Regions from separate parts of the Clostridium sp. AF32-12BH genome, predicted to be linked through region 4. Evidence: predicted binding sites of a transcription regulator. Region 4 holds the regulator's gene; each other region holds the start of a gene.

Region 1 (4,987 bases), on a different contig from region 4:
TGAAACAGAATATAAGAAAACCGGCGAACCGGTTATATTAAAAGAGGTTTTTGATGAGGCAGATAAGAAGAAAGATTGATATGGTTGACCGCTGCTGTGTCACCGTGGTATAAAGGGTATATAGACATTGTTCTTGTTTTAGGACAATCCTGAGAGGGGGATTACGAATGAAAAAGAGTTTTAGAATTTTGGGTTGCACGATGGCACTTGCAGCAATGACCGCATTTCCTGCTTTTGCAGAGATGCCGACACAGTACAGCGAGCTGATCAAATCTATTCAGGATGATTTTGCAAATGGACTACCAGCATACAATCAGAATACAGATGATTCACAGATGTCGATGTATTACGATAATAGCCATTATCGTACTGGTGATTTATCTGGATATGCGTATGCACTTATGGATCTTGATGGAAACGGAGTGGATGAACTTCTTTTTGTGGAAGCCTCGGATTATAGCATCGATGATATCTGGACTGTAGAAAACAGCAATCTGGTGCATGTAGCGCATGGATTTGTGAGAAGCGCATATTACCTTAGTGAGGATGGTCAAATTGTAAATGAATGGAGTTCAGGGGCATATGATAGTGGAACAGACTATTATAAGTTGCAGGGATCCACTTTGGTGAAAACAAAGAGTGAGAAGAACCCGGAATATCGGAGCTTTGTTATAAAACCTATATCATATACCACATTTGATGGGAAACCATATTATATTAATGTGGCTACGGATTATTCAAAAATCCATATTGGCGTAAAGGCTGATGCGTATGTAAATCCAAGTGTGAATTTCAAAGAATATGATGATTGCTATGAAATTCCTGTTGGTGTCATATATTATACGTTTCCTCTTGTGCCTGTTGATGAATATGATAATTTTGCCGGAACAAATGCGAATTCCAATTTTAGGTTTACAAAGGATGCAAAAATCAGTTATATCAACTGGGATACATATGAGAAAGACAGCATGTCTGTAAAAGAATATTTAGAGAAGAATAATGGAAATTTCCCAAGCTGTATTGATGTTAATTCATACAATTCGGCAGGATATATCACGGATGCATATTGGTATTGGGCAGGTTGATAAAGTATTCCCCAAGCGGTTGATCAGAAATGGTCAGCCGCTTTTTTTTTGCCTAAATTTCCCGTCTTGACATCTAAGTAGGAAAAGTTTAGAATAAAATAGAACAAATGTTCGATTGCAAGGAGGGCAGATATGAAGAGGGTCATTTTTCACGTGGATGTCAATTCTGCCTTTCTGTCCTGGGAAGCCTGCTATAGAATCCACCATCTGGGCGGAAAGCAGGATTTACGGGAGATAGTGAGTGCTGTGGGTGGGGATCAGGAAAAACGGCACGGCATTATCCTGGCAAAATCCATCCCGGCAAAGAAATTTCACATCCAGACTGGAGAAACGGTTGTTTCCGCAAAAGAAAAATGTCCTGGCCTGATTTTAGTCCCCCCGAACTATGATCTCTATAATAGATCCTCAAAAGCCCTCATAAAACTGCTCTCTGAATACACAGACAAAATTGAACAATATAGCATTGATGAAGCTTTTCTGGATATGACTGGGTGCTGTGATGATCCAGAGCAGACGGCTCATGAAATCAAAGATAGAGTGCACGCAGAACTGGGATTTACTGTTAATATTGGCGTTTCAGAAAATAAGCTTCTGGCAAAGATGGCTTCTGATTTTACAAAGCCGGACCGAGTCCACACTCTCTGGAAATCAGAAATCCAAACGAAGATGTGGCCGCTTCCAGTGAGTGACCTGTTTTATGTGGGCCATGCATCGCTTAATAAGCTCAGAAAACTCGGAATTCATACCATTGGAGAATTAGCGAAAACAGATCCAAGCATCTTACAAGCTTATATGAAATCGCATGGGCTGCTCATCTGGCAGTATGCAAATGGAATTGACGACTCCAGACTTATTGACACACCGCCACCAGCCAAGGGCTATGGGAATTCCCTCACGACCCCGCAGGACGTTACAGAGCCCAGCATCGCAAAGCAATACCTCTTATCCCTCTCCGAAACCATCGCTGCCCGACTGAGAGCCGATAGCGTAAAAATCGGCGTTGTTTCTATCAGCCTGAGAGACTGGGACCTACACTTTTATGGCCACCAAATCACACTTTCTGTGCCAACAAATCTTACAATGGAAATTTACCATGCTGCCTGCCAGTGCCTGTCAGAACTATGGGACGGCATCCCTCTGAGACATCTTGGAATTCATACCAGCCGCGTCACAACGGACCAATTCCGGCAGATGCAGCTATTCGATACCATCGATTATGAGAAGTCAAAAAGAATGGAAAAAACAGTGGACCGGATTCGGAAAAAGTATGGAATGGACAGCATAAAAAGAGCCTGCTTTTTATCTGTACCGGGAAAACAGGAAATGGATCACATGGCAGGAGGAATCAGCCGAGAGAAAAGAACGGTTGATTATACGAAGGAACGGATATTATAATGAAGGAGTTGATGCGGCATGGCAGGATTTGCGGATGCGACGAAATATGGAATTGAGGTGGACAGCGGGATTCCGAAAGGCAACATGTATCATATCGCCTGCATGACCTGGTTCACTGCGACTGGACAGACCATGCCGCGATATTTCAAATTTGAAGACGATGCCGGTGATATCCAGACTGTGAAAGACATTCTGGTTAAGTATACAGAAGAAAAGAATTACAGCGGCATTCCAAGTAAAGAGTACGGATGTGAAGCTGTGATCGGCGGGCTGATCCGGGAATTTAAGCTGATTTTTTATTTGGAAGCGTGTAAATGGGTGATGCTGATTTGAGGTGATTGAGATGTGCGGAAGATATTTTGTAGATAACGAGATGTGGCGAGAAATTCGGAAGATATGCAAGCAGGTAGATGATTCCAAATTGCGGGTAACGGCAGGGGATGTACGACCAACGGATCTGGCACTGGTACTGACTGGAAAGGAAAATATTCAGCCGGAGCAGATGCAATGGGGATTTACGAGAAAATATCAAGACTGGTTGCTGATTAATGCCAGAGTGGAAACCATACTGGAAAAGCCTATCTTCAGAGATAGTGTGCGGCATTGCAGATGCGTGATTCCTGCGGCGGGTTTTTATGAATGGAATAAGGACAAAGAGAAGGTTACTTTCACGATGCCGGAATCAAAAAATCTTTATATGGCTGGAATCTGGCAACCAACAGAAAATCATAGTCAGTTTACCATTCTTACAACCGCACCGAACAAGTCTATGCGTCCGGTCCACGATCGCATGCCGTTAGTATTAAAACCGGAAGAAATCATTCCATGGATTCAGGATTGGGACAGTGCAGAAAAGCTATTATATAAAACACCTCCGTTATTGGAGCACAAGCAGGAATATAAGCAGTTGTCTATTTTTACTATATAGCGTTATTCATACCTTGAATTATCAGACTATAAAAATGCCATAATAACGGTATTTTGAAAAATATGCACAAAGATTTATCAAGTAGCAAAAAGTGTCTAAAAACTGTATTATTATTCAAAAAATAGTGCTATACTTACATCATAACATTATCCAGATATTGATAATATAACGACGGAGGTAATGAGTATGAAAAACAAAAGATATGCAGCTTTGGTGATGGCAGCGATTTTGGCGGCATCAGCAGCTATGCCTACAATGGCAGAAGTGGTGATTGATGGAACCAATGTTGCATCAGGAACAACGGTAGATTCTGTAAATGTTTCAAATGGTGAAGCAGATGCAGCGGTATCTGTATCAGATGGAGATTCCGTTTCTGTAAAAGGCGATGTAGATGCAACAGCCACTGAAAGAGTAGGCGTGTCTGCCGACAATGGAAAAGCGGAGATTGGTGGAAATGTAAAGACAGAAGATATTGCGATTGATGCTGAAAATAAATCGGATGTCAGTGTGGAAGGAAATGTCGAAGGAGACAGAGGCATATGGGCTGATGACTCCAAGGTGTCTGTAGGTGGAAATGTATCAGGAAAAGATAATCCAGGTATAGAAGCTATGGACGGAGCTACTGTTGACGTTGGAGGAAATGTCACATCAAAAGAAAACGCAGGTGTAGAAGCAGGAAAAACAAATAGTGCGACAGATGAAACCGGAGCAACTAAAGTTACGGTGAAAGGTGACGTTGTATCTGACGAGGGAATTGGAATTGATGTTTCAAATGATTCAATCGTAGAAGTAGGTGGGAATGTAAGCGGTAAAGAAGGGGGAGTAAAAGCAATCGGAAGCTCTGAAAATCCAGATGCTGGTAAAAAAGAAGAAATTGCTAAAGTTACAGTAGGTGGCAATGTATCAGCAGAAGGAACCGGAGTGTATGCTGAAAATGCTGACGTAATTGTAGGTGCCAATGTTAAAAGTACGGAATCAACGGCAGTTGATGCATGGAATGCGAATGTAAGTGTAGACGGAGATGTATATGGATGTTCTGGCATTAAAAATGCGGATTCTGATATTGCTATAAAAGGAGACATAACAAGTAACGGTGGCGCAACTGTCGGGATTTTCGGAACAGGAAAAACGACTACAATTATTGGCGGCAATGTCAAAGCTACTGATAGCAAGGATATTATTTTAGATGTGTCAGAGAATGAAAATGCAGATTCAGAACTTGCGATTGCTGGAAAAGTCGAAAACGAGAAAAATAATGCCCAGATAACAGTAAGACTTGATGATGAAGGTAAAGTGACCAACTTACCGGAAATCATTATCGGTGAAATTGAAAATATCAATAAACTTGATATTATGGGAACTCCGGACGGGACAGAGCCAACCAAAGTTTCAGATGATCTGAAGAAAGAAGTCCTCGACAATATCAAATACATCGTCAGCACCAATACAGACAGTCTGAACGGAAATGGTACAATCACTGTTACCAAAGTCGGTGGTGGTTCTCTGGATAAAGACAAGAGTGGACTTTATGAAGTTGGAAAAGCTACTGAAACCATTACTATTCACGTTGCAACAAAGG
Region 2 (4,987 bases), on a different contig from region 4:
TTTTGTCAGCCTCTTCTTTTGCCTTGTTCTCCAGATCTTTGATCATCTTGGCAGTGTCATGCTTGACCTCTGCCTCAACGGATCTGAGCAGATACTCTTTTGCCTGTTCGGAGGTTAAACCGGAAATTCGCTCCAGTTCCTGTATCCCTTTTTCGTACAGAGCCTCAACTTCGCTGTTACGCTTGTTTAAGGCTTCCTCACGGGATGCAAGTCCGGCTTCCCGCCGTTCCATGTTCTCTGCTTTTTTGTCTAAGTTCTCTTCTTTGCTCAGCACACGTCGTTCATAGCGCTGAAGTTCAGCTCTTCTTTCCTTTGTTTCTTTATCCAGCTCATTCTTAGTCTTTAAGGACTCTTCCTTCGCTTCCAGGAGAGCTTCTCGCTTCTTTGTCTCTGCCGTCTTTAACGCTTCATCTATTATTTCCCTGGCTTTTTCTTCCGCGGTTCCGATTTTGCTTTCGTAAGCACTTTTCCGGTGCGCGGTCGCAACTGCCCAGCTAATAGGCGCCACAACACACAGTGTAATTACAACTGCTATTATTGTTGACACAGGAGCACCTCCTTATTTAGTTTTCATTGTACACCAATACAACACTTCAATTTTAAACTGTTTTGTGCATTATGTCAATAACTCTGTGGAAGTTCTTCGCGTCGTTCCTGTTCCTTATTCTGCTTCTTCAGACATACGGTCCGTGACCCTGCGGATGGCTTCGCTGCTGAATCCACGGCGTCCCAAAGCTCCCATAAGTCTCCGGTAATCCGCCAACTCCATGCGCTTTCCTGGCTCATAACCTTTCTTTAAAAGAAGCTTTCTGATCTGACTTTCCTCGTCTACTTCTTCCTCCTGGAGGGTGAGGTCAATGATGTCCCGGGATACGCCCTTACGCTCCAAATCAGCCCGGATCTGGCGGCGGCTTTTCCTGGATGCGCAGGAGCGGATGTAACGCCCGGCATAGGCCTCATCATCCAAATAACGGTACTCTTTTAAAAAGAGTACCGTCTCCTCGATTTCTTCCGGGTTGTATTCCCGTTCTTTTAACTTCTGGCGCAGTTCCCTCTCTGTGCGGTCACGAAATTCCAGGAGTGCGAGTGCGCACTCCCGGACTGTTTTCCCGGAACCGTTTGTGTTTCTGCTTTTCTTCTCCGGTTTCTCCTTTTTTCCATGCTGCAGTTCTTCCGGATGCAGGTCCTGCACCTGCACAATTCCATTCTGTAAATTCCAGACTTTCATGGAATTACTCCGCGTCGGTTAGACCAGCACCATCATTTTCTGCATTCTGTGCGTCCTGTGCTTCTTCTGCAGCCGCATTTGCAGCCAGTGCAGTTACGGTCTCATCTGCCGGAAGACCGTGTTTCTCACGGACCTTGCTCTCTACTTCAGCACAGACTGCCGGATGATTGCGCAGATACGTCTTGGCATTCTCACGTCCCTGACCGATCTTGGCACCGTCATATGCATACCATGCGCCGCTCTTTTCAATGATGTCGTCCTTCGCGGCAAGATCCAGAATGTCGCCTTCCTTGGAGATGCCCTGACCAAACATGATATCAAACTCTGCCTCTTTAAATGGCGGAGCGATCTTGTTCTTAACCACCTTCACACGGACATGGTTGCCGATCACCTCGCCGCCCTGTTTGATGGACTCTACGCGGCGCACATCCATGCGGACAGAGGAATAGAACTTCAGGGCACGGCCGCCTGTGGTGGTCTCCGGGTTTCCGAACATAACACCAACCTTCTCACGCAGCTGGTTAATGAAAATAACGCAGCAGTTGGATTTGCTGATGATACCGGTCAGCTTTCTGAGGGCCTGGGACATAAGACGTGCCTGCAGCCCCACATGGGAGTCACCCATCTCGCCGTCGATCTCGGCCTTCGGCACCAGGGCTGCAACAGAGTCCACAATGACAATGTCCACTGCACCGGAACGCACCATGGTCTCGGTGATCTCCAGTGCCTGCTCGCCGTTGTCCGGCTGGGAAATGTAAAGGTTGTCAATATCGACGCCGATGTTCTTTGCATAGACCGGGTCTAATGCATGCTCCGCATCGATGAAACCGGCAATGCCGCCGCGTTTCTGCACTTCTGCCACCATGTGAAGTGCTACGGTTGTTTTACCACTGGACTCTGGTCCGTAAATCTCGATGACACGGCCCTTCGGTACACCGCCAAGTCCCAGTGCGATGTCCAGACTGATGGAACCGGTTGGGACAGTCTCAATGTTCATGTTGGCACCGGAATCGCCCAGCTTCATGATAGAACCTTTTCCGTAAGACTTCTCGATCTGGGTAATGGCAGCATCCAGTGCCTTTAATTTATCGTCTTTATTCATGTTATAATCCTCCAACTATAGAACCACTGCATCCACAAAGCTTTTTGCCGTTGCGAACAGATGTTCTCTTCAATGTTATAATCATAGTATAAACCGGCTCAAATGTCAACCAGTTGTTGTCTTTTCATGTGGGAATTTAGGTTACTATTCACAGGTAGGGATTTTCTGAACTGAAAATCCCGTATGATACAGTTCTGGCAGCAGATTTTGCCGATTTGGAATGCGAAGCATCGGCAATTGTGGGAACTGTTCAGGGATAGGAATTGGGGAATTTTGAAATCTGGGAATTTTGAAATCTGGGAATCTAAAAATTCTGATTTTTCCGGACTGCTGACAAAAGCCGGATCATGGAATCCTGGTAACTGCAGACATACAGAATACAGAGCAGTTACATGTTTTAGAAATACGGGCAAATCCGCCCATTTGGACTGCACTTTCACTATAGCATGCCCGAAAAACCTTGTCAAATAAAAAGGAACGGATAGGAGAAGAAAAAAGCCTGTGCCGTGATGGTTGCACAGGTTTTTCTTACATATCCGTTTCAAAAAAGTTTTAAGGAGTTCAGATGTTTATCTTTTTTCTGATTTTAGTATAACATATGCCTTACGAAAATGTTTGTATAATGTTTAAATAGATTATGAAGATATTCTTAAATCGACAGCCGCACCACTGCCTTATCACCAGAATATCCTAACAGTAAAAAAGCACTGAGGTTTTCCATGCGTACAGCCTCTCCTTTTTCCTCTGCACACATCCCGGACGGCCTTACCGGGCGCGGCATCGGCGTGGCTGTGCTGGACACCGGATGCTTCCCGCACGAGGATCTTAAGTCACGCATTGCTGCCTTTTTCGATATCGTACGCCGGCGAAAACTCCCTTACGACGATAACGGGCACGGCACCCATGTCTGCGGCATCATCGGCGGGAACGGAAAAGAAAGCGCCGGGCGTTTTTGCGGAATCGCCCCGGGCTGCCACCTGATTCCGGTGAAAGTACTGGACAAACGGGGCGGCGGCTATGTTTCCGACGTGCTTGCCGGACTTCATACCGTAATGCAGCAGCGGGAGCGCTACAACATCCGGATCGTCAACGTTTCGGTCGGTTCCTTTTCCGGCAGGAGCATGAGCGAAAACTCTGCCCTGGTCCGCGGCGTGGAGGAACTCTGGGACTCCGGTTTTATCGTGGTGGTCGCCGCCGGCAATATGGGACCAAAAAGCGGCACCATCACCACGCCCGGCATCAGCCGCAAGGTCATCACGGTTGGCTGTTCTGACGATCACCAGGAAGTCAACGTTATGGGAAACCGCATGTCTGACTATTCCGGGAGAGGACCTACCCGCGCCTGCATCTGCAAACCGGATATTGTCGCCCCAGGTGCCGCCATCACCAGCTGCAGTCCCGGCGGCGGTTATGCCATAAAAAGCGGTACCAGCATGGCTACGCCTTTTGTTTCCGGTGCCATTGCCCTTCTCCTGGAGCAGCATCCGGAGATGTCCAACCGGGACGTAAAACTTTTCCTCAGGGACCGGGCAGTCGACCTGGGACTTCCCAGAAACCAGCAAGGCTGGGGACTTCTTGATATCCCCAGCCTTCTTCGCTAATTTTCTGACGGGAAACAGGCAGGCATTGCAAATGCGCTGTCCTCCCTGTCCCGGCAGTCTCTATGAAATTTTTGTATTTTCCTTCATCAGATGAGTCTGACTCTGCACACACCCTCAATGGCATTGAGCTTCTGGACCATGATGTCATCCGGTACATGTTCCAGATCCATCAGCGTATAAGCGAATTTATCTCGGCTCTTGTTGGTCATGTCGGAAATGTTGATCTTTCCGGCAGCCAGCACCCCGGTGATCTGGCCGATCATGTTCGGAATGTTTAAATGCAGCACAGCCAGACGGCAGGCCGTCTTCTTCACACCCATATCACACGCCGGATAGTTCACGGAATTGCGAATGTTGCCGTTTTCCAGATAATCCATAATTTCCTGAACGGCCATCTTCGCACAGTTATCCTCAGACTCCTCAGTGGAAGCGCCAAGATGCGGGATCACAATGGTATTCTCCAGGTTTACAGACTTCGGATTTGCAAAATCCGTCACATAATTTTTCACTTTGCCGGATTTTAATGCCTCAGCCATGTCATCTTCATTGACCAGGATGTCGCGGGCGAAGTTTAAGATCACAACGCCGTCTTTCATCTGCTCAAACGCTGCCTTATTGATCATGCCCTTTGTGGAGTCCACAGCCGGAACATGCAGGGTGATGTAATCACACTCCTGGCAGATGGTATCGAGGCTGGTGGTGTGTTTTACATCACGGGACAGGCGCCATGCCGCATTGACGGAAATGTACGGATCATAGCCGTAAACTTCCATGCCCAGGGCGATCGCCGTGTTCGCAACCTCGGCACCAATCGCGCCAAGACCGACCACACCCAGCTTTTTGCCCTTGATCTCGCAGCCTGCAAAAGCCTTCTTTGCTTTCTCGGCAGACTTGGCAATGTTTGCATCTTCTTTGTTGGCCTTGCACCACTCAATGCCGCCGACGATATCACGGGATGCTAAAAACAGTCCTGCCAGCACCAGTTCTTTTACCCCGTTTGCATTGGCACCCGGGGTATTAAAGACCACGATGCCCTCCTGTGCACAGGCCTCTAAC
Region 3 (4,987 bases), on a different contig from region 4:
GGGGGAACTCGTTTTGAAGGCCGGGAAAGAGAACTCAGAGAAAGGAAAATAATCAGATCCTGGTAGACCAGGTTGCGATGAGAGTGTTGTACTTCGCATAAAGCACCTGAAAACAGCGTGAGGATCAGGAATGATTAGTAGCATGGGAGGCTACAGGTGCTGCCATATCCAGTTCTGGAATATGGTGATTATGGAAAAAGAAAAACGATATGTTGCCTCCATCTCAGGAGGAAAGGACTCCATGGCAATGGTTTTAGGGCTTATGGAAAAGGGCTGGCCGTTAACGCACTGCGTCTATTTTGATACCGGTATGGAGTTTTCATGCATTCGGAAAAATATAGAGAAAGTCCGACTGGAATTGGAGCAGTATGGGTGCGAACTTGTTATTCTACAGCCGGAAAGGCATTTCCTGGAAGAAATGCTCCTTCGACGGATCAAGTGCCGGGACGGATCATCGCACTATGGAAGCTATTGGTGCGGTGGGCCATGCCGCTGGATGACACGCCTTAAGATCAATGCCTGCGAAAAATATGTAAAATCACTCGGAGCAACTGCGGTGGAATACATAGGGATCGCAGCAGATGAATCTGGCCGAGTAAAGGAAAAGTGCTATCCATTGGTCGAATGGGGCTGGACTGAATATCAGTGCCTTCAGTATTGTTATGCGAAGGGATATAACTGGCTGGAGGGAGGCATAGAGCTGTATTCCATTCTTGACAGGGTAAGCTGCTGGTGCTGCCGGAACAAAAATTTGCGGGAGTTGAATGCAATCTATCATAACCTGCCGCAGTATTGGGACAAGCTTAGAGCTCTTCAGAGTTATATCGAAGAGCCATATAAGCCGCCGTATACGATTTTCGATTTAGAGGAGCGGTTCGCAAAAAAGGGAAGACAGCGGGGACTCTGGGAAGTATAAGGATCTTGCGGAGCAGAGTCTTGGTATAGCAGAATGCTAAATGTGTGAAATAATACCTATGAGCGGTTGATCGAAAAGGTCAGCCGCTTTTTTTGCCTGAAAATCCCATATTGACATCTGGGAATGAAATGCTTAAAATGAAAATAGAACAAATGTTCGATTTAAAGGAGCGGATATGAAAAAAGTTATTTTTCATGTAGATGTGAATTCCGCCTTTTTATCCTGGGAGGCGTGTTACAGGATCCATCATCTGGGGGGAAAGCAGGATTTGCGACAGCTGGTGAGTGCCGTGGGAGGAGATCAGGAGAAAAGACATGGGATCATTTTGGCAAAATCTATTCCGGCAAAGAAATATCATATTCAGACCGGGGAAACGGTTGTTTCTGCAAAGGAAAAATGTCCGGACCTGGTTCTGGTGCCGCCCAATTATGATCTCTATAACCGATCTTCAAAAGCTCTGATAAAACTGTTAAGTGAGTATACGGACAAGATCGAGCAATATAGTATAGATGAGGCTTTTTTGGATATGACCGGCTGCTGCCAGGATCCGATAACGACTGCGTATGAAATAAAAAATCGTGTGCATGCAGAATTAGGGTTCACTGTAAATATTGGTGTTTCCGAAAATAAGCTTCTGGCAAAAATGGCTTCAGATTTTACGAAGCCGGATCACGTTCATACGCTCTGGAAATCAGAAATGTCAGAAAAAATGTGGCATCTTCCGGTGGGTGATCTGTTTTATGTGGGCCATGCCTCTTTATACAAGTTGAAAAAATTGGGATTTCATACGATTGGAGAACTGGCAGCTATGGATCCTGCAATTTTGCGCGCGCATATGAAGTCACAGGGAATACTTATTTGGCAATATGCAAATGGTATAGATGAATCTGCAGTGATCAGCTCACCTCCGCCGGCCAAAGGCTATGGAAATTCTCTCACCACGCCTTATGATGTTATGGATTGTGAAACTGCCAGGCAGTATCTTTTATCGTTATCGGAAACCATTTCAGCCAGGTTAAGGGCAGATGGAGTAAAGATTAGCGTTGTTTCTATCAGTCTAAAAGACTGGGATCTGCGTTTTTACGGACATCAAATTACACTATCTGTTCCAACGGATCTGACCCTGGAAATTTATGCTGCAGCCTGTCGGTGTTTATCTGAATTGTGGAATGGGATTCCGCTGCGGCATCTCGGGATCCATACCAGCCGTGTATCATCAGATCCCTTTCGCCAGATGCAATTTTTTGAAACGATCGACTATGAAAAATACCGGAAGATGGAGAAAACTGTGGATCAGATACGGAAAAGGTTTGGAATGGATAGCATAAAAAGGGCATGCTTTTTGCCATCTGCAGGATCTGTAGAAATAGACCATATGGGTGGAGGCGTCAGCCGGGAAAAGCGGACGGTTGATTATTCCCAGGAGAAAATATTATAATATAAGGGGTTGATGAACGTGACCAGATTTGCGCAAGCAACAAAATATGGAATAGATGTAGATAGCGGGATCCCTAAAGGAAACATGTACCATATCGCCTGTTCGGCATGGTTTACATCAACTGGCCAGACTATGCCAAGATATTTTAAGTTTGAGGATGATGCCGGGGAGGTTCAAACAGTAAAGGACATCCTAGTGAAATATACGGAAGAAAAGAATTATTCTGGCATACCGAGCCGTGAATATGGATGCGAAGCCGTAATTGGTGGGTTGATTCGGGAATTTAAACTGATATTTTTCCTGGAGGCTTGTAAATGGGTGATGCTGGTGTGAGGAGCAGCTTATGTGTGGAAGATATTTTATAGATGATGAAATGTGGCGGGAAATCAGGAAAATCTGCAAACAGATTGATGCTGCAAAATTGAAAGTGACAGTGGGAGATGTGCGTCCTACCGATATGGCCATGGTTCTGACTGGAATGAAGAATGTGCATCTGGAGGCAATGCGGTGGGGATTTACAAGTAAGTATCAAGACTGGCTGCTTATTAATGCCAGGGCCGAGAGTATTTTATCGAAGCCTGCATTTCGGAACAGCGTGCGGAATTGCCGGTGTGTAATTCCTGCAGCTGGTTTTTATGAATGGAATAAAGAAAAAGAAAAAATCTCTTTTACCATGCCGCAGTCAGATATTCTTTACATGGCCGGTGTCTGGCAGCCAACAGAAAAAGAAAGCCAGTTTACGATCATAACAACTGTTCCTAACAGCTCTGTATCATCGGTACATGACCGGATGCCACTGGTACTGACACCAGAGGAAATACAGCCATGGATCCAGGACTGGAGCACGGCAGAAAGACTTCTGACGAAGACACCTCCGCTTTTGGAGCAGAGGCAGGAATTCGAGCAGTTGTCTATATTTGATATGCAGTAAGGGGATTTCCGAGGAGGATTCTCCGCTCACGGGCCCATTATCTTTTTTGCGCTTTTACCAACAGCATCATGGGACGGCGTAGTTCATCCTTCATGCCTGGAATATCCAGCATATCTGGGGACGGCATAGCTTCTTCCACAGCCTGTAGTGTAAAGCCATTATGTAGCAATCCCATCAAAATCTGCGTTAAAGTATGGTGTTGTTTCACAACATCGTAATCTAAAAAATTTGTGTGCCGTTCTCCGGGCGGATAATAGTTATCGACCGGCCAGAACTGTGCTGTGCCATCATCGGAATAAATCCAATCCTGATTTATTCCGGCAGTGAAAACCGGATGTTTAATTACTTCAGTATCTGATAGCTCATCATAAAAAGAATAACCATCAGGCCTAAAAATATCTTGACCAATTTCTGATATATCGTTGTTGCTGGATTTATGAGTGGGTTCCATGTTTCCTTTGCGTCCGGTATATTGTTCCTATTTTCTCCAGTTACTTTCTGGGCATAGAGACGGTTTGACGCATAAGAGAGCATTTCCTTGGCTGCTTCGGCCTCATGCTCTGATACTTCAAAGGTTCTGCCATCTGCGAAAGAGAGCATTTTCCATTTGCCTGCTTTCTTTTTCGGGGAGATCCATCCGCTGATGTCTGTGAGAAGTGGAAGATAGTAAACACCGGCGGCGTCCTGTTCATCAATGATAAAATGATAAGTGACCGTGAACGATCTGTTTCTGGAAACCGGCTGCATGAGAAAATATTCCGTGCAGAAAAGCTCTCTGATCTGCTTGCGCTGTCCCCATGAATAAAAGTATGAAAGTGTCCGCATGACTGGACCAATGACGATAAGAACGACAAACACTGCGCCTGTCAGCAGCATAAAGGCTGCGTATATCATAATCGACGAGTAATCGCTGAAAGGCGATGCCGCTTCCCGAAGCATCACTCCACAAAGCGGAATCACCAACGCAGCTTCCAGTAGGGAGATACCACGAAAAATGGCATTCTGGCAAAACAGATAATAAAAGCTGACAAAGGTAACAGCATTCTGCCCACTGTGGTAGCGAAGCGGAATCCGCATAAGCAAAAGTTCAGATAAAAGGCCGACAAGCAGTACCGCTTCCTTACATGCAAGGATATAAATTCCATACATCCATATATGGAGCCAGGTTCCGTAGGAGCCATAAAGGGCCAGTAAATCTCCAACCTTCGCATTTTCCAGAACACTATTCAGGATATTTTCCCCGAAAAACAGGTGATAACCGATGCCCAATATCAATATGATCCATGCAATATAATCAGGAATGCAAGACAGCACCCAGCGTTTGCGGCTGCCGTGCTCATGCCTCCTCTGTCGTAAGAGCCCGATTCCCCATAGAATTGGATAAAGAAATACAATAAGAAGCAGCGCAAGGTTCGTTTGTGGCTGCGTTGTCGTTATGATCAGGCTCAGGCGTTTGGCCTGTGAAGCTGTGCTCTGAAGATTCGGCACATGCGCAAAAATTGATAGCACCGACACAAAGAGTACTGCAAAGACTCCTGGTATCGCCATCAGACTGAATGTTTCTGCTTTTGACTTTCGCTTCACCAGATTATATAGATCGTTAAGATACAGACCTGCATTCAGATAAAGAAGTATCATTGTGAGCCAAAAGTCCGGTAAATAATCGGCATCCGCCGTATACAATCGAAAGAAATTCCAGAGT
Region 4 (4,987 bases):
ATTACCGTCTTTAAACTGTTTTTGTCACCCTGCCCATAAAAACGACTGATGAGTGGCTGGGACCCCTGGGCAATTCCATTGAAAAGAGCGACTGCAACCAGAGAAAAGTTGGCTACAACACCATATGCCGCTACTCCGACATTCCCGGACAACCCTAAGATAATGGTATTAAATGCCACGGTAATGACTCCGGAAGAAATTTCCCCCACAAAAGCAGACACACCAACCTGACAGGAAAAAAACAACTTCCGGATCGACAACGGAACCGGTTTGAACAAAATCGTATTCCGCGAAGACCGGAAATGTTTCATACAAATGAAAATACTGACAATTGGAGACAGCGCGGTTGCCAACGCTGCTCCAGCCATAGAGAGACCAAATGGGAACATCAAAACATAGTCAAACACAATGTTAAACAGATTGCTCCCAAGTGTTGCAAACATGGCAATGGATGGATCCCCGTCATTTCTCACAAATGCACTGACAATATGGTTCCACATGAAAAAAGGCGCAAACATGAGAAAAATACGGGTATATAAAATACCAGTAGCAACAATCTGCTCATCTCCCCCAAGAATATGAATGATTTTTCCCGGGAAAAAGATTCCTGCAAACACAAACACCAGACTTAGAACAGTAGCCCAGGCCAAGGCATGAAAAAAGTATCCTTCCGCTTCTTTTATTCCGTGGTTGCGCTCTACGGCAAAGCGAATTGCCGAACCTACACCAATCATGGCTCCAAATGCAAAAATCAGATTATAAAGAGGCAATACCAGATTCAGTGCTGTAATACCGTTGGCACCAACTGCTTTGGCAATAAAAAATGTATCTGCTAAAATGTAGAGCGACATTCCAAGCATGCCCAGCATATTCAGGGATACATAACGAATAAACTGTCTTCGGATGGTCATGTTACGCGTTTCCCTCCACTCTCTGATTTCCAAGCTGCCAGAAAGCTACTGCACTTGCAGCGGCTACATTCAGAGAATCCACTCCATGTGTCATGGGAATACGGATGGTATAGTCACAATCTGCAATGGTATCTTGTGCAAGTCCATCTCCTTCGGTTCCAAGTACAATGGCAAGTTTTTCTTCTGCAAGCACAGCCGGGTCGTCAATGCGTACAGACTGATCCGTCAATGCCATGGCAGCTGTCTTGAAACCAAGCTGGTGTAACGTATCCATCGCGGGGCGCGGCCATGTACCGTTTCGTTCGAACACAGTCCACGGGATTTGGAAAACCGTTCCCATACTCACCCGGATTGCGCGTCTGTACAGGGGATCACTGCAGCCAGAGGTTAACAGAACCGCATCCATATTCAATGCTGCGGCTGAACGAAATATCGCTCCCACATTGGTAGGATTCATCACATTTTCCAAAACAGCAATACGCCTTGCCCCGGAACAGACGGTCTCAATGGATGGCAGGTGCTTCCTGCGCATGGCGCAAAGAAGTCCTCTTGTTAATGCAAACCCGGTCAATTTTGTTAATACTTCCATAGGGGCTGTATAGATTGGAACATTCCCACAACGGGCAAGAATTTCAGCAGCTGCCTTGTCCAGCTCGTTTTCTTCTGCTAGGATTGAAACCGGGATATATCCAGCATCCAGTGCCCGTCCAATTACAATTGGGCTTTCTGCTATAAAAATTCCAGTATCCGGTTCAAAATAATGGAAAAGCTGATTTTCCGACAATCTCGTATAGACTTCCAATTCCGGCATCTGCAGATCTGTTACTTTTATGATGTTTGTATGCAGCATAAATTACTCCTTAGTCAAATTAATATCATATCCCATCTCGGGCACTGAGTGGGTATATAAGAATTCTAGTAGTATGATTTCAAAACAAACATAATTATAACGACTGCCAACGCCTTATGCAAGTTATTCAGCAAAATATACGACTGTCAGAAATTCTCCGGAATGAATCTGTTCGGATTTCAAACCATTCATGCGTTTCAATTCCTCGACATATTCTGCTTTGGAATAACCGCTCCCTTTATAATACTGATCCGCGAGATTCCAGAGATTATCCCCCTGACGAAGCTGTACACTGGTATAATAACGGTTCAATTGTACTGCAGCTTTCTCTTCTGCCCTCGCGTTCAACAAGGTGTGTCCGAAAAAACCAGAGCAAAATGCCAGAATCATTAATAAAATAACCATAAGGTTCCGTAATCTGCGTTTCGTATTTCTGCCTGTTTTCATAAAGATTCCCCCTGCGTAAAAATATTCCGAACGTACGTTTGTTATGCTGTCATTATACGTTCCGAACAAATGTTTGTCAATATGTTTTCCAAGAAAAACGAACAAAAGTTTGCTTTTTGAGTAAAACTATGCTACTATAATCCTATAAAAAAGAAACACTTTATATTGAATATATCCGCATGGAGGAATGATGATGGGTCAGGGTAAAATTACAGCAAAACAACAGGAAATTTTATCATATATCAAAGAATGTATTTTGAAAAAGGGCTATCCGCCTGCAGTACGTGAGATCTGCGAAGCAGTTCAGCTTAAGTCGACCTCATCGGTCCACTCTCATCTGGAATCCCTGGAGGCAAATGGATACATACGCAGAGATCCGACCAAACCACGCGCCATTGAAATCCTGGACGATGAATTTGCATTAAACCGCCGGGAAATGGTTCAGGTTCCTGTAATTGGTACAGTAGCTGCCGGAGAACCGATTCTGGCACAGGAGCACATCGAAGACTATTTTCCGATTCCGGCTGAAATACTTCCAAACAAAGATACCTTTATGTTAAAAGTCAAAGGGGAAAGTATGGTCAATGCGGGAATCTATAGCGGCGATAAGGTCATCGTCGAGCAGACCAATACGGCAGAAAACGGAGAGATCGTTGTCGCACTTGTCGATGATTCTGCCACAGTCAAACGGTTTTACAAGGAAAACGGGCACTACCGTCTCCAGCCGGAAAACGATGCCATGGATCCGATCATCACGGATCATGTAGAGATTCTGGGGAAAGTCATTGGATTATTCCGCATGATGGCGTAAATACGTAAATGCCATTCTGAAAGAATCGGATTTTTGTATTGAGCAAATACTGAAGTTCACCAAATGTTCACCATTTTCCGGAAAACTTAATAAAAAATCAATGGCTTTTTCATCTGCTTTGTAGTAAACTCTTGTTTGTTGGTTCCAAAAGTATGAATTGACAAAGAAAGATCAGAGGAGTGATATTATTATGAAAAAGGCATTATTGTTTACTGCAATCGCAGCAGTTTCCATCAGTGCAGCAGCCTGTTCCGGAAAAAAAGCAACCGAGACTACCGCTGCTCCGGAAGAAACGACGGTAGCAGAGTCTACTACGGAGGCAGAAGTTGATGAAGATTATACCAGTGGTGTGATCACAGCGATTGACGGTGATGTTCTTACCATAAAAGACGACTATAGCGATGAAGAAAAGAAATACGATATCTCCAGTGCAGACGTAACCAAAGAATTCCCGCTTTCTGAAGGCGACTGGGTAGATATCACGTTCCCGGCAGAAACTACGGACGACCCGGTACCTGTTATTGCCATGGAAGTTACCGCTTCCATGTTAGAGCAGTCCATGGATCCGGTTGCAGAAGGAACCGTTAAGGAAGTAGCTTCTGACACGATGACCCTGGAAGTAGACGGAGAAGAATATAAGATTCTGACCGGCAATGCTTATGTAGTCGGAACAGATGGCATCAAGCCAGATGCAGACGTTGAAGTTACCTACCTCGGCGACCTGGACGACGAGCCGCTGGCAATCAAGATCGTTGCTGCAGACGCAAAAGATTCTGATGAAGCCAAGATCAATGCTTTCGTAGGTAAAGTTGCACAGATCGGTGAGGATGGAGATCATATCGTTCTCGAAGCACAGACCGGCGATTTCTTCACCTTTGTTTCCAGTGATACGGACTTAAGCCAGTATGCAGAAGGTGACACCCTTCAGATTCAGTACGAGGGTTCCATCAACGACAAAGAAATCCAGATCACAAAGATCACAAAGAAATAATATCAAATACGCAAAATGCCACACCAGGCAGAGGATACCTTTCCTCGATATGCAGCGAAATCGAAAAGAGCCAGCAGACACAGTATCTGCTGGCTCTTTTCGATCTTATCGTATGTCACTTTGTTATCCGGTCACTTCGTCGCCCCGTTATCTGACTGCCGTTTTTCGTTGTCCGATTATGAAATATCATAGCCGACCATTCGGATATAATCCTTGATGAGTTCCACAACCTGATCGAGTTCCAGTTTGCTGGCATTGATCGGCAAATCATAATTCATTAAATCTTCCCATTCCTTACCGGTAAAATACTTATGATACGCTCTGCGCTGTTTCGTGATCTTGTTTAACTTGTTTAAGGCCTCTTTGGTATCGGTAATACCGTCTGTTTCCTGCGTTCTGCGTACACAGGTAGAAATATCCGCATAAACAAATATTTTGATCAGATCCTCTTTTCCTGCGGTTTCCAGAATATAGTCTGCACACCGGCCCACAATGACACAGGACTGTGCAGCTGCCAGTTCCCGGATCACTTCTGACTGAAACCGGAACAGGTTGTCTGGCGAAGTTACATCGCCCTCTTTTTTCGGCTCATCAAAAATACCAGACGGCAGGTGCAGATTGCCTACAATTTTTCTCAGCAGGTTATTTCCGGCTTTTTCATCTGCAAGACGGAAATAGCGTTCTCCGACCGCACTTTTTTCAGCTGTCATACTTAAAATTTCATCGTCATAAAATGGAATGTTTAAATCCTCTGCCAGTTTTTTGCCGACAATTCGTCCACCACTTCCGTACTGACGCTCTATCGTAATAACAAGTTTGTGTTTATCCATAAGATGTCCCCCTTTGGAAATCATATTCTGTCTTTTATTTCCCTATTTAGTATAACACAAAACCGGCAGAGTGCCAAACTTTTTTACACTCTGCCGGTTTGATTCTTTTTTTCTGATTATTCAAATGGATTTTTCCACTATTTTGCA

Evidence for each region. The regulator LexA, encoded in region 4, represses DNA repair genes until DNA is damaged. The targets are predictions, from matches to a motif close to CNAACANNTGTTNG.
Region 1: DWZ40_RS18535 (DNA polymerase IV) is a predicted target of LexA. The motif match lies at 1,186-1,199, and genes of this name have one in related genera.
Region 2: recA (recombinase RecA) is a predicted target of LexA. The motif match lies at 2,384-2,397, and genes of this name have one in related genera.
Region 3: DWZ40_RS09620 (DNA polymerase IV) is a predicted target of LexA. The motif match lies at 1,062-1,075, and genes of this name have one in related genera.

What each region holds. Positions count from the first base shown of each region.
Region 1 covers NZ_QUEH01000028.1:10,336-15,322, forward strand. The annotation lists gene DWZ40_RS18525 (hypothetical protein) at 1-79, shown strand, start outside; gene DWZ40_RS18530 (hypothetical protein) at 168-1,085, shown strand; gene DWZ40_RS18535 (DNA polymerase IV) at 1,218-2,480, shown strand; gene DWZ40_RS18540 (hypothetical protein) at 2,499-2,813, shown strand; gene DWZ40_RS18545 (SOS response-associated peptidase family protein) at 2,824-3,408, shown strand; gene DWZ40_RS18550 (hypothetical protein) at 3,595-4,987, shown strand, end outside.
Region 2 covers NZ_QUEH01000004.1:119,902-124,888, reverse strand. The annotation lists gene rny (ribonuclease Y) at 1-547, opposite strand, end outside; gene DWZ40_RS05215 (regulatory protein RecX) at 662-1,228, opposite strand; gene recA (recombinase RecA) at 1,233-2,330, opposite strand; gene DWZ40_RS05205 (S8 family peptidase) at 3,050-3,931, shown strand; gene DWZ40_RS05200 (phosphoglycerate dehydrogenase) at 4,018-4,987, opposite strand, start outside.
Region 3 covers NZ_QUEH01000008.1:69,890-74,876, forward strand. The annotation lists gene DWZ40_RS09610 (YodL domain-containing protein) at 1-52, shown strand, start outside; gene DWZ40_RS09615 (phosphoadenosine phosphosulfate reductase family protein) at 191-916, shown strand; gene DWZ40_RS09620 (DNA polymerase IV) at 1,092-2,354, shown strand; gene DWZ40_RS09625 (hypothetical protein) at 2,373-2,687, shown strand; gene DWZ40_RS09630 (SOS response-associated peptidase family protein) at 2,698-3,285, shown strand; gene DWZ40_RS09635 (hypothetical protein) at 3,323-3,736, opposite strand; gene DWZ40_RS09640 (hypothetical protein) at 3,628-4,923, opposite strand.
Region 4 covers NZ_QUEH01000002.1:292,071-297,057, forward strand. The annotation lists gene DWZ40_RS02970 (MATE family efflux transporter) at 1-911, opposite strand, end outside; gene DWZ40_RS02975 (RNA methyltransferase) at 913-1,761, opposite strand; gene DWZ40_RS02980 (LysM peptidoglycan-binding domain-containing protein) at 1,885-2,208, opposite strand; gene lexA (transcriptional repressor LexA) at 2,402-3,019, shown strand; gene DWZ40_RS02990 (hypothetical protein) at 3,210-4,010, shown strand; gene DWZ40_RS02995 (cytidylate kinase-like family protein) at 4,187-4,840, opposite strand; gene DWZ40_RS03000 (ABC transporter ATP-binding protein) at 4,978-4,987, opposite strand, start outside.